2 regions of the Streptomyces sp. NPDC090741 genome follow, and region 1 is predicted to be linked to the other one. Evidence: predicted binding sites of a transcription regulator. Region 1 holds the regulator's gene; the other holds the start of a gene.
The links. The regulator HrcA, encoded in region 1, represses chaperone genes, less so after heat shock. The targets are predictions, from matches to a motif close to TTNGCACTCNGNNNNNCNGAGTGCNAA.
Positions count from the first base shown of each region.

Region 1 (5,523 bases):
GCGGGGTCCGCTGGTGGAACGTGAAGCACCCGGGCGCCTACGCCGCCGCCCTCGCGGAGGGCCGCTCCCCGGGCGCGGGCCGCGAGCTCCTCTCCGAGGAGGACCGCCGGGTGGAGCGGATCCTGCTGGAGCTGCGCCTGGTGGACGGCGTCCCGCTGTCCCTGCTGGCCCCGGCCGGCCTCGCGGCCTCCCGCCGCGCCCTGTCCGACGGCCTCCTGGAGGCCGCCCCGTACGAGGCGGGCCGCGCGGTCCTGACCCTGCGCGGGCGTCTGCTGGCCGACGCGGTGGTCCGCGACCTGGTGGACTGACCACTCCGAGGAGTGAATCGATGCGGATACGGGCAGGTGCGGCCTAGCCTGTTCGTAGTCTTCTGTCGTATACCCGGCGACAGAAGTGGAGGGCACGCAGATGACCGCTGTGGACGATCGCCGGATGACCGAGTACTTCGAGAGACCAGCAAGCTGCGTGACTACGTGACGAAGCGCTCCATCTACGCGGCGGGTGGCATTCCCACGTATCTGATCATCGACCCCTTCCAGGCCAGGTGCGTGGTGCTCACCGAACCTTTCGGCACTGGAGAGGAAGCCGACTACCGGACCGAGCGGACCAGCAAGTTCGGCGAGCCGGTGCCGCTTGACGCCCTCGGCCTCACGCTCGACACCATGGAGTTCGGCACCCTGCCGTAGCCCGGGTCAGGGCGCCGTGACGAAGTCGATCAGCTCCTCCACCCGGCCCAGCAGGACCGGCTCCAGGTCCTTGTAGGACCGCACGCGGGACAGGATGTGCTGCCAGGCGGCCCCGGTGTTCTCCGGCCAGCCCAGCGCCCTGCAGACGCCCGTCTTCCAGTCCTGGCCCGGCGGGATCACCGGCCACGCGGCGATGCCCAGCGCGGACGGCTTCACCGCCTGCCAGACGTCCACGTACGGGTGGCCGACGATCAGGACGTCCGACGACGTCACCGACGCCGCGATACGGGACTCCTTCGAGCCCGGGACCAGGTGGTCCACCAGGATCCCCAGGCGGGCGTCCGGGGCCGGGGCGAAGTCCGCGACCACCGCGGGGAGGTCGTCGATGCCCTCCAGGTACTCCACCACCACGCCCTCGATCCGCAGGTCGTCGCCCCAGACCCGCTCCACCAGCTCGGCGTCGTGCCGGCCCTCGACGTAGATCCGCCCGGCGCGCGCCACACGGGCGCGCGCCCCGGGGACCGCCACCGAGCCCGACGCCGTGCGCAAGGGCGCCGCAGGGGCCCGTGAGGGGCGGGTCAGGGTCACCACGGCGCCCTCCAGCAGGAAGCCCCGCGGCTCCAGCGGGAACACCCGCCGCTTGCCGAAGCGGTCCTCCAGGGTCACCGTGCCCGCCTCGCAGGCCACCACCGCGCCGCAGAAGTCCGTACCCGCCACCTCGACCACCAGGTCGGCGTCCGCCGGTACCTCCGGCACCGGCTTGGGGCGCTTCCACTGCGGGGTCAGGTCGGGGGAGTACTCGCGCATCCGGCCGAGCGTAGGAGAGAGCGCGGGCTCACGGGCCCGACACGCCGAACCGCCGTGCCAGTGTGTCGCGTTGCTCACGGACGAAGCCCGCGGAGACCACCGCTCCGTGACCCGGCACGTACAGAGCGTCGTCCCCGCCCAGTGACAGCAGCCGGTCCAGCGCCGCCGGCCACTGCGCCGGCACCGCGTCGCTGCCCGCCTGCGGTTCGCCCGACTCCTCGACGAGGTCCCCGCAGAACACCGTCTCGCGCTCTCCGGGGACGAACACCGCCAGGTCGTGCCGGGTGTGCCCGGGCCCGACGTTGGCCAGCAGCACCTGCACCCCGCCCAGCTCCAGCGTCCATTCGCCCGACACGGAGTGCCTCGGCACCACCAGCCGGTCCACCGCCTCGGCGGCCTCGGCCTCCGCCAGCCCCTGCAGGACCGCACTGACGCGCAGCTCCTCCCGGCCGGTCGACAGCTCCGAGTCCAGCCCGACCGCCCCGTACACCTCGGCCCCGGCGAACGCCGCCACGCCCAGTACGTGATCGAAATGGCCGTGCGTGAATGCGATATGCGTCACGCCCCGCCCCGTCAGCCGCTCCGCCTCGGCCCGCAGCTGCGCGCCTTCGCGTACGCACGATCCGGGATCGATCAGGAGGACCGACTCGTCCCCCACCACCAGTCCCACCGTGCAGTCCCACACCGGGAGTCGACGCCGTCCGGTCCGCCCGGTCAGCCGCTCCCAGCCTGCCTCTTCCCAACGCACGTCCATGCCGCGACGCTACCCTGGCGGGCCGCCCTTGCCAGGGCCTGACTACCCGGCCGTACACTGGCCGGGGGATCTCTGGCACTCGAACGCCTGGAGTGCCAACGAAGCCGATGAAACCGCCCATGACGAGCGCCGACGACCAGCAGGAGGTGTGCGCGATGCTCAGCGAACGCAGACTCGAGGTGCTGCGCGCCATCGTCCAGGACTACGTCGGGACGGAGGAGCCGGTCGGCTCCAAGGCGCTCACCGAGCGGCACCGGCTCGGCGTCTCACCCGCCACCGTGCGCAACGACATGGCCGTGCTGGAGGACGAGGGCTACATCGCCCAGCCCCACACCAGCGCCGGCCGGATCCCCACGGACAAGGGCTACCGGCTCTTCGTCGACAAGCTGGCGGGGGTCAAACCGCTGTCGACGCCCGAGCGCCGGGCCATCCAGAACTTCCTCGACGGCGCCGTCGACCTCGACGACGTCGTCGGCCGCACCGTGCGGCTGCTCGCACAGCTCACCCGGCAGGTCGCCGTCGTCCAGTACCCGAGCCTGACCCGGTCCACGGTCCGGCACGTCGAGCTGCTGTCGCTGGCTCCGGCCCGGCTGATGCTCGTGCTGATCACCGACACGGGCCGGGTCGAGCAGCGGCTCGTCGACTGCCAGACGCCGTTCGGCGAGACCTCGCTCGCCGATCTGCGGGCCCGGCTCAACAGCCGGGTCGTCGGCCGCCGGTTCACCGACGTGCCGCAGCTCGTGCAGGATCTGCCGGAGTCCTTCGACCCGGAGGACCGCAGCACGGTGTCGACCGTGCTCTCCACCCTGCTGGAGACACTGGTCGAGGAGGCCGAGGAGCGGCTGATGATCGGCGGAACCGCCAATCTCACGCGCTTCGGACACGATTTTCCCCTGACGATCAGGCCGGTGCTCGAAGCGCTGGAGGAGCAGGTCGTGCTCCTCAAGCTGCTGGGCGAGGCCAACGAGTCGGGAATGGCCGTACGGATCGGGCATGAGAATGCCTACGAGGGACTGAACTCCACGTCCGTCGTCTCCGTCGGCTACGGTTCGGGCGGCGAGACTGTCGCCAAACTCGGCGTGGTCGGACCGACCCGCATGGACTACCCCGGAACGATGGGAGCGGTACGCGCAGTGGCACGTTACGTCGGACAGATCCTGGCGGAGTCGTAAGTGGCCACGGACTACTACGCCGTTCTCGGCGTGCGCCGCGACGCATCGCAGGACGAGATCAAGAAGGCCTTCCGCCGCCTCGCGCGTGAACTCCACCCGGATGTGAATCCGGACCCGAAGACGCAGGAGCGCTTCAAGGAGATCAACGCGGCGTACGAGGTGCTCTCGGACCCGCAGAAGAAGCAGGTCTACGACCTCGGTGGCGACCCGCTGTCCTCCTCGGGCGGCGGTGGCGGCGCGGGCGGCTTCGGTGCGGGCGGCTTCGGCAACTTCTCCGACATCATGGACGCCTTCTTCGGCCAGGCCTCGCAGCGCGGCCCGCGCTCGCGGACCCGCCGCGGCCAGGACGCCATGATCCGCCTCGACCTGGAACTGGACGAGGCCGCCTTCGGCACCACCAAGGACATCCAGGTCGACACGGCCGTCGTCTGCACCACCTGCTCCGGCGAGGGCGCCGCCCCCGGCACCTCGGCGCAGACGTGTGACATGTGCCGTGGCCGCGGTGAGGTCTCGCAGGTCACCCGGTCCTTCCTGGGCCAGGTCATGACCTCGCGCCCCTGCCCCCAGTGCCAGGGCTTCGGCACCGTGGTCCCGACCCCGTGCCCCGAGTGCGCGGGCGACGGACGGGTGCGCTCCCGCCGCAGCCTCACGGTCAAGATCCCGGCCGGCGTCGAGAACGGCACCAGGATCCAGCTCGCGGGCGAGGGCGAGGTCGGCCCCGGCGGCGGCCCCGCCGGCGACCTGTACGTGGAGATCCACGAGCTGTCGCACCCGACCTTCCAGCGGCGCGGGGACGACCTGCACTGCACGGTGACCCTCCCCATGACGGCCGCGGCCCTGGGCACCAAGTGCCCGCTGGAGACCCTGGACGGCATGGAGGAGATCGACATCCGCCCGGGCACCGGCTCCGGCCAGTCGATCCCGCTGCACGGGCGCGGCGTCACGCACCTGCGCGGCGGCGGCCGCGGCGACCTGATCGTCCACGTCGAGGTCACCACCCCGGGCAAGCTGGACGCCCAGCAGGAGGAGCTGCTGCGCCAGCTCGCCAAGCTGCGCGGCGAGGAACGGCCCATGGGCCAGTTCGCGCCGGGTCAGCAGGGCCTGTTCAGCCGCCTGAAGGATGCCTTCAACGGCCGCTGACCGGCCTGCCGGCAGACGTACGAGCCCGGTCCGGGGATGCCCCGGACCGGGCTCGCCGCATCGATCCGGACGACGCCGGGGAAGCGGACTATGCCAGGCGAATGCCGTGATTCGGCCCGGTGGGCGGGACATGGCACGATGCAGTGCATGTCCTCCGCACCGTACGGTCTCTCCCCTTACCCGATCGTGCAGGCTCCCATGGCGGGCGGCGCCTCCTGTCCGCCACTGGCCGCCGCCGTGTGCGAGGCGGGCGGTCTGGGCTTCCTGGCCGGCGGCTACAAGACCGCCGACGGCGTGTACCAGGAGATCAAGCAGCTGCGCGCGCTCACCCGGCGCCCGTTCGGCGTGAACCTGTTCATGCCGCAGACCGGCTACGTGGACCCGGCCGCCGTGGAGGCGTACCGCGGGCAGCTGGCCGGCGAGGCCAGCTGGTACGAGCTGTCCCTGGCCGACGAGGACATCATCGGCACCAGCGACGACGGCTACGACGCCAAGCTCGCGATCCTCCTCGAAGACCCGGTCCCCGTGGTCTCGTTCACCTTCGGCTGCCCCGCGCCCGCGGTCCTCGCCGCCCTGCGCAAGGCCGGCACGTACTCGGTCGTCACCGTCACCTCGGTCGACGAGGCCCGCGCCGCCCAGGCGGCGGGCGCCGACGCGGTCTGCGTCCAGGGCGTGGAGGCGGGCGGCCACCAGGGCACCCACCGCGACGACCCGCAGGCCGACGGCACGGCCGGTGTGGGCCTGCTCGCACTGGTGGCCCAGGTACGGGAGGCCGTGGCCCTCCCGATCATCGCGGCGGGCGGTCTGATGCGGGGCTCGCAGATCGCGGCGCTGCTGGCGGCGGGCGCGGAGGCGGCGCAGCTCGGCACCGCGTTCCTGGCCTGCCCCGAGTCGGGGGCGCACCCGCTGCACAAGCAGTCGCTGACGGACCCCCTGTTCCCCCACACGGAGCTGACCAGGGCGT
Region 1 is NZ_JBIVXF010000005.1:380,518-386,040, reverse strand. It holds gene hemW (radical SAM family heme chaperone HemW) at 1-308, shown strand, start outside; gene ACIQU4_RS16760 (Uma2 family endonuclease) at 321-686, shown strand; gene ACIQU4_RS16755 (DUF3097 domain-containing protein) at 693-1,493, opposite strand; gene ACIQU4_RS16750 (MBL fold metallo-hydrolase) at 1,522-2,247, opposite strand; gene hrcA (heat-inducible transcriptional repressor HrcA) at 2,403-3,419, shown strand; gene dnaJ (molecular chaperone DnaJ) at 3,420-4,559, shown strand; gene ACIQU4_RS16735 (nitronate monooxygenase) at 4,707-5,523, shown strand, end outside.

Region 2 (5,523 bases), on a different contig from region 1:
TGTCGTCGCGGTGCACCACCCGGGCGCCGGCCTTGGCGGCCACCTCGGCGGTCCGGTCGGTGGAGCCCGAGTCGATCACGACCAGTTCGTCGACCAGCGGCAGCGGAAGCCCGTCGATCAGATCGCGCCGGATCACCTCGACGATCGCGCCGACCGTCTCCTCCTCGTCGAGCGCGGGCAGGACGACGCTGACCGTGGTGCCCGCCGCCCGCTTGGCGGAAAGCAGCTGGTCGAGCGGTCGGTCGGCCGCGGACCAGGAGCGGTCCGCGAACCAGCGCTCCACCTCTTCCAGCACGTTCAGCACTCCCTGGTCGTCGCTCGCTCCTCGGCGGTTTCGGCCGAAAAGTGATCCATCTCGCGGTTCGGACGGCTGTCTCAACCGCCCGGACCTTCAGTTACAGTCTTGAACAACGCGAAGGACCACCGCATGCCGGGGGTCCCCGCGTACAAACGCCCGGACGCGCCGCAGAGCGCGCGGCCCGGTGCCATACCGCTCATCCAGAGGGGCAGAGGGACACGGCCCGTTGAAGCCCCGGCAACCCTCCAGTCGGTTCTCGCGCTTGCTTGCGGCAGCGAGGTCCCCGGCTAGGGAAGGTGCCAATTCCGTCTCATGGCGAAGTGCGCCATGGGGAAGATGAGGAGAAAGGGCCTCGCCATCATGGCTGCACAGACTGTTGCCACCTCTGTCGATCTCGGACCTGCCACCGGCCTCTCGTGTCGTGAGTGCGGTACCCGATTCGAACTCGGACCCATCTTCGCCTGCGTCGAGTGCTTCGGTCCGCTGGAAGTCGCCTACGACCTTCCCACCGCAGACCCCGAGGCGCTGCGCGCCGCGATCGAGGCCGGCCCGAACAACATCTGGCGCTACGCCCCGCTGCTGCCCGTCCCCGCGGACGTGGCCTCCAAGCCCAGCCTGAACCCCGGCTTCACCAAGCTCGTGGACGCGGCCAACCTGGCCAAGGAGCTCGGCGTCACGGGCAAGCTGTACGTCAAGGACGACTCCGGCAACCCGACGCACTCCTTCAAGGACCGCGTCGTGGCCATCGCCGTCGAGGCCGCCCGCGCCTTCGGATTCACCACCCTGTCCTGCTCCTCCACCGGCAACCTGGCCGGCGCCGTCGGCGCCGCGGCCGCCCGGGCCGGCTTCCGCTCCTGCGTGTTCATCCCGCACGACCTGGAGCAGGGCAAGGTCGTCATGGCCGGTGTGTACGGCGGCGACCTCATCGGCATCGAGGGCAACTACGACGACGTCAACCGCTTCTGCTCCGAGCTCATCGGCGACCCGCTCGGCGAGGGCTGGGGCTTCGTCAACGTCAACCTGCGTCCGTACTACGGCGAGGGCTCCAAGACCCTGGCGTACGAGATCTGCGAGCAGCTCGGCTGGCAGCTGCCCGACCAGATCGTGATCCCGATCGCGTCCGGCTCGCAGCTGACGAAGATCGACAAGGGTCTGCAGGAGCTGATCAAGCTCGGGCTCGTCGAGGACAAGCCGTACAAGATCTTCGGCGCGCAGGCCGAGGGCTGCTCCCCGGTCTCCACCGCCTTCAAGGCCGGCCACGACGTGGTCCGCCCGCAGAAGCCGAACACCATCGCCAAGTCGCTCGCCATCGGCAACCCGGCCGACGGCCCGTACGTCCTGGACATCGCCCGCCGTACGGGCGGCTACGTCGAGGACGTCACCGACGAGCAGGTCGTCGAGGCCATCAAGATCCTCGCGCAGACCGAGGGCATCTTCGCCGAGACCGCGGGCGGCGTGACCGTCGGCGTGACCAAGAAGCTCATCGAGAACGGGCAGCTCGACCCGGCGCTGACCACGGTGGTCCTCAACACCGGTGACGGCCTCAAGACCCTGGAGGCGGTGGCTGCGGACAGCGGGCAGACCGCCACCATCCGCCCGAGCCTGGACGCGTTCCGCGCCGCCGGCCTGGCCTGATCCCCGATCTCCCCCTCGCACCCGGAAAGGCGGTAGCGCCATGAGCGTCAACGTCCGCATCCCCACCATCCTGCGCACCTACACCGGCGGCCAGGCCGAGGTCTCCGCCGAGGGCGCGACCCTCTCCGAGGTCATCGCCTCCCTGGAAGTGAGCCACCCGGGCATCGCCGCCCGCGTCCTGGACGACCAGGGCAAGCTGCGCCGCTTCGTGAACGTCTACGTCAACGACGACGACGTGCGCTTCGAGGGCGGTCTGGACGCGGTGACGCCGGACGGCGCGGGCGTCTCGATCATTCCCGCCGTCGCCGGCGGCTGCTAACACGCGAAAGCCCAGAATTACCCCCTCCGGTAAAAGCGGAGGGGGTAATTCTGCTTGGTTGGGCGCGGTAGAGTTGGGGAAGTCCCCTCCGCCGTTCTTGCCCGCCGCATATGAGCGGGTCGCGTGATGGTTGACATTGAGTCAATGTGCAAGTGCGGTATGGGGCTTTGGCGAGATATGCCGGGTCCGAGTTGCCCGGGAATATGCCAACTTTTCACTCTATTTCAATGTATCCCCGTGTCCAGAATTCTCGTCGGATTGACCTGTTGCAGACAGCAGCGGTGCGGATACATTCAGCCCCGGTCGAGGCGTTCCGGCGCAAGTTCTGACCCGGGACCGCGAAGTGCGGTCCTGCGCAAGGGCCAGTAATAGGGGAGTTAGGCATGGCTCAGGGCACCGTCAAGTGGTTCAACGCGGAGAAGGGCTACGGCTTCATCGCGGTCGACGGTGGTGCGGATGTGTTCGTCCACTACAGCGCCATCCAGATGGACGGGTACCGCACCCTTGAAGAGGGTCAGCGGGTCGAGTTCGAGATCTCGCAGGGCCAGAAGGGTCCGCAGGCGGACATGGTCAAGCTCGCCGTCTAGCCCCGGCGCGATCGACCAGCGACGCATTACGTACGAGGGTCCACATCCTGGAGGAGGGATGTGGACCCTCGACGCATGTCCGGCCTCCGCGCCGGGCGGCGGCCGGGCCGTGCGCCCGAAGCCGCTTGCACTCGGAGGGGTCGAGTGCTAATCATTGGCGTTAGCACTCTCCTGGTGAGAGTGCTACTACACAGGACCGGGTCGGTGAGGCCCGCACGGTCCGGCGGGAAGGAACCGCCGGGCACGCAGGCCGTCCGTCGCGGGCGCGGGCGCGGTCCGGAGCAATCCAACCCTCCCCTCGTACCGACGTGCAGGGGGAACCCCAGTCCTGGAGGACCACTTCAGATGGCCAAGATCATTGCGTTCGACGAGGAGGCCCGGCGCGGTCTCGAGCGCGGGATGAACCAGCTCGCCGACGCCGTCAAGGTCACCCTTGGCCCCAAGGGTCGCAACGTCGTCCTTGAGAAGAAGTGGGGCGCCCCCACGATCACCAACGATGGTGTCTCCATCGCCAAGGAGATCGAGCTCGAGGACCCGTACGAGAAGATCGGCGCCGAGCTGGTCAAGGAAGTCGCCAAGAAGACGGACGACGTCGCGGGCGACGGTACGACCACCGCCACCGTGCTCGCCCAGGCGCTCGTCCGCGAGGGCCTGCGCAACGTGGCCGCCGGCGCCAACCCGATGGCCCTCAAGCGCGGCATCGAGAAGGCCGTCGAGGCCGTCTCCGCCGCCCTGCTGGCGCAGGCCAAGGATGTCGAGACCAAGGAGCAGATCGCTTCCACGGCCTCCATCTCCGCCGCCGACACCCAGATCGGCGAGCTCATCGCCGAGGCCATGGACAAGGTCGGCAAGGAAGGCGTCATCACCGTCGAGGAGTCCCAGACCTTCGGTCTGGAGCTTGAGCTCACCGAGGGCATGCGCTTCGACAAGGGCTACATCTCGGCGTACTTCGCCACCGACATGGAGCGTATGGAGGCGTCGCTCGACGACCCGTACATCCTGATCGTCAACTCGAAGATCGGCTCGGTCAAGGACCTGCTGCCGCTCCTTGAGAAGGTCATGCAGTCCGGCAAGCCGCTGCTGATCATCGCCGAGGACGTCGAGGGCGAGGCCCTGTCGACCCTGGTCGTCAACAAGATCCGCGGCACCTTCCGCTCCGTCGCCGTCAAGGCCCCGGGCTTCGGTGACCGCCGCAAGGCCATGCTCGGCGACATCGCCATCCTCACGGGCGGCACGGTCGTCTCCGAGGAGGTCGGCCTCAAGCTCGAGAACGCGGGCCTGGACCTGCTCGGCCGCGCCCGCAAGGTCGTCATCACCAAGGACGAGACCACGATCGTCGACGGTTCGGGCGACAGCGACCAGGTTCAGGGTCGCGTCAACCAGATCCGCGCCGAGATCGAGAACTCCGACTCGGACTACGACCGCGAGAAGCTCCAGGAGCGCCTCGCGAAGCTGGCCGGCGGCGTGGCCGTCATCAAGGCCGGCGCCGCGACCGAGGTGGAGCTCAAGGAGCGCAAGCACCGCATCGAGGACGCCGTTCGCAACGCGAAGGCGGCCGTCGAGGAGGGCATCGTCGCCGGTGGTGGCGTGGCCCTGCTCCAGGCTTCCTCGGTCTTCGAGAAGCTCGACCTGTCGGGTGACGAGGCGACCGGCGCCAACGCCGTGAAGCTCGCCCTGGAGGCCCCGCTCAAGCAGATCGCCGTCAACGGTGGTCTCGAGGGTGGCGTCGTCGTGGAGAAGGTCCGCAACCTGACCGTCGGCTGGGGCCTGAACGCCGCGACCGGCGAGTACGTGGACATGATCGCCGAGGGCATCATCGACCCGGCGAAGGTCACCCGCTCCGCGCTGCAGAACGCGGCGTCGATCGCGGCCCTCTTCCTCACCACCGAGGCCGTCATCGCCGACAAGCCCGAGAAGGCCGGTGCCCCCGCGGGCGGCGGCATGCCGGGCGGTGACATGGACTTCTGATCGGCCCCTGGCTGATCGGCTGTTCTTCGACCGAGGGCGGCACTCCCCGTACAGGGGGGTGCCGCCCTCGGGCGTTTCCCGTCATCTGGAAGCCGGTGGTGCCGAGGGAGAAGTCGAAGGGCTCGGGGATCTGCAGACGGACGTGAACTCCCCGACCAGCGACAGCGCCGCTCCGTCCGCGTGCCGGCCCTCGCCCTCGAAGGCCGATTCGTCCGCCACGAAGAGGTCGGGCCCGTAGGCGCGCTCCGCTGCCGAGAACCGGAAGAGGAAGGGTGCGGTCTCCACGATGTGACCGTCCTGAGCGTGGGACTCCAGCTGTAGGCGCAGCGCGCGCATGGGGCGGGAGTAGCGCAGCTCGGGCCAGAGCGAAACGATGATCTTCCCTCGGATGAGCTCGGCCTTGAACCCGTCCGGTGTGTCCATCTCCTCGACGGTGCGCAGGAGGTCCTCGAACGCATTCAACGGCACGTGCCTTGCCTATGCCACTCGTCGTGCGACGAAGGTGACCTCTTCGTGGTCCTCGCCCAGGGCGATGTTCAGAGAGGCGTCCAAGGCGTGCGCGAGGCGGCGCAGAAGGGGGAGCGTGGGTACGGCGTCGGCGCCTTCCACGCGGGAGATCTTCGCCTGGGTGAGCCCGGCTCGCTCGGCCAGCTGGGCCTGGGACAGCCCCAACGCCTTGCGCCGGTCGTACACGGCCTTGGCGAAGGCCATGGCCA
Region 2 is NZ_JBIVXF010000004.1:430,705-436,227, reverse strand. It holds gene ACIQU4_RS14140 (glucosyl-3-phosphoglycerate synthase) at 1-295, opposite strand, end outside; SAM riboswitch class I at 492-641, shown strand; gene thrC (threonine synthase) at 659-1,933, shown strand; gene ACIQU4_RS14130 (MoaD/ThiS family protein) at 1,974-2,252, shown strand; gene ACIQU4_RS14125 (cold-shock protein) at 2,636-2,839, shown strand; gene groL (chaperonin GroEL) at 3,185-4,807, shown strand; gene ACIQU4_RS14115 (hypothetical protein) at 4,889-5,275, opposite strand; gene ACIQU4_RS14110 (helix-turn-helix domain-containing protein) at 5,285-5,523, opposite strand, start outside.
Region 2: a site for HrcA is predicted at 3,000-3,026, ahead of groL (chaperonin GroEL). Genes of this name have one in related genera too.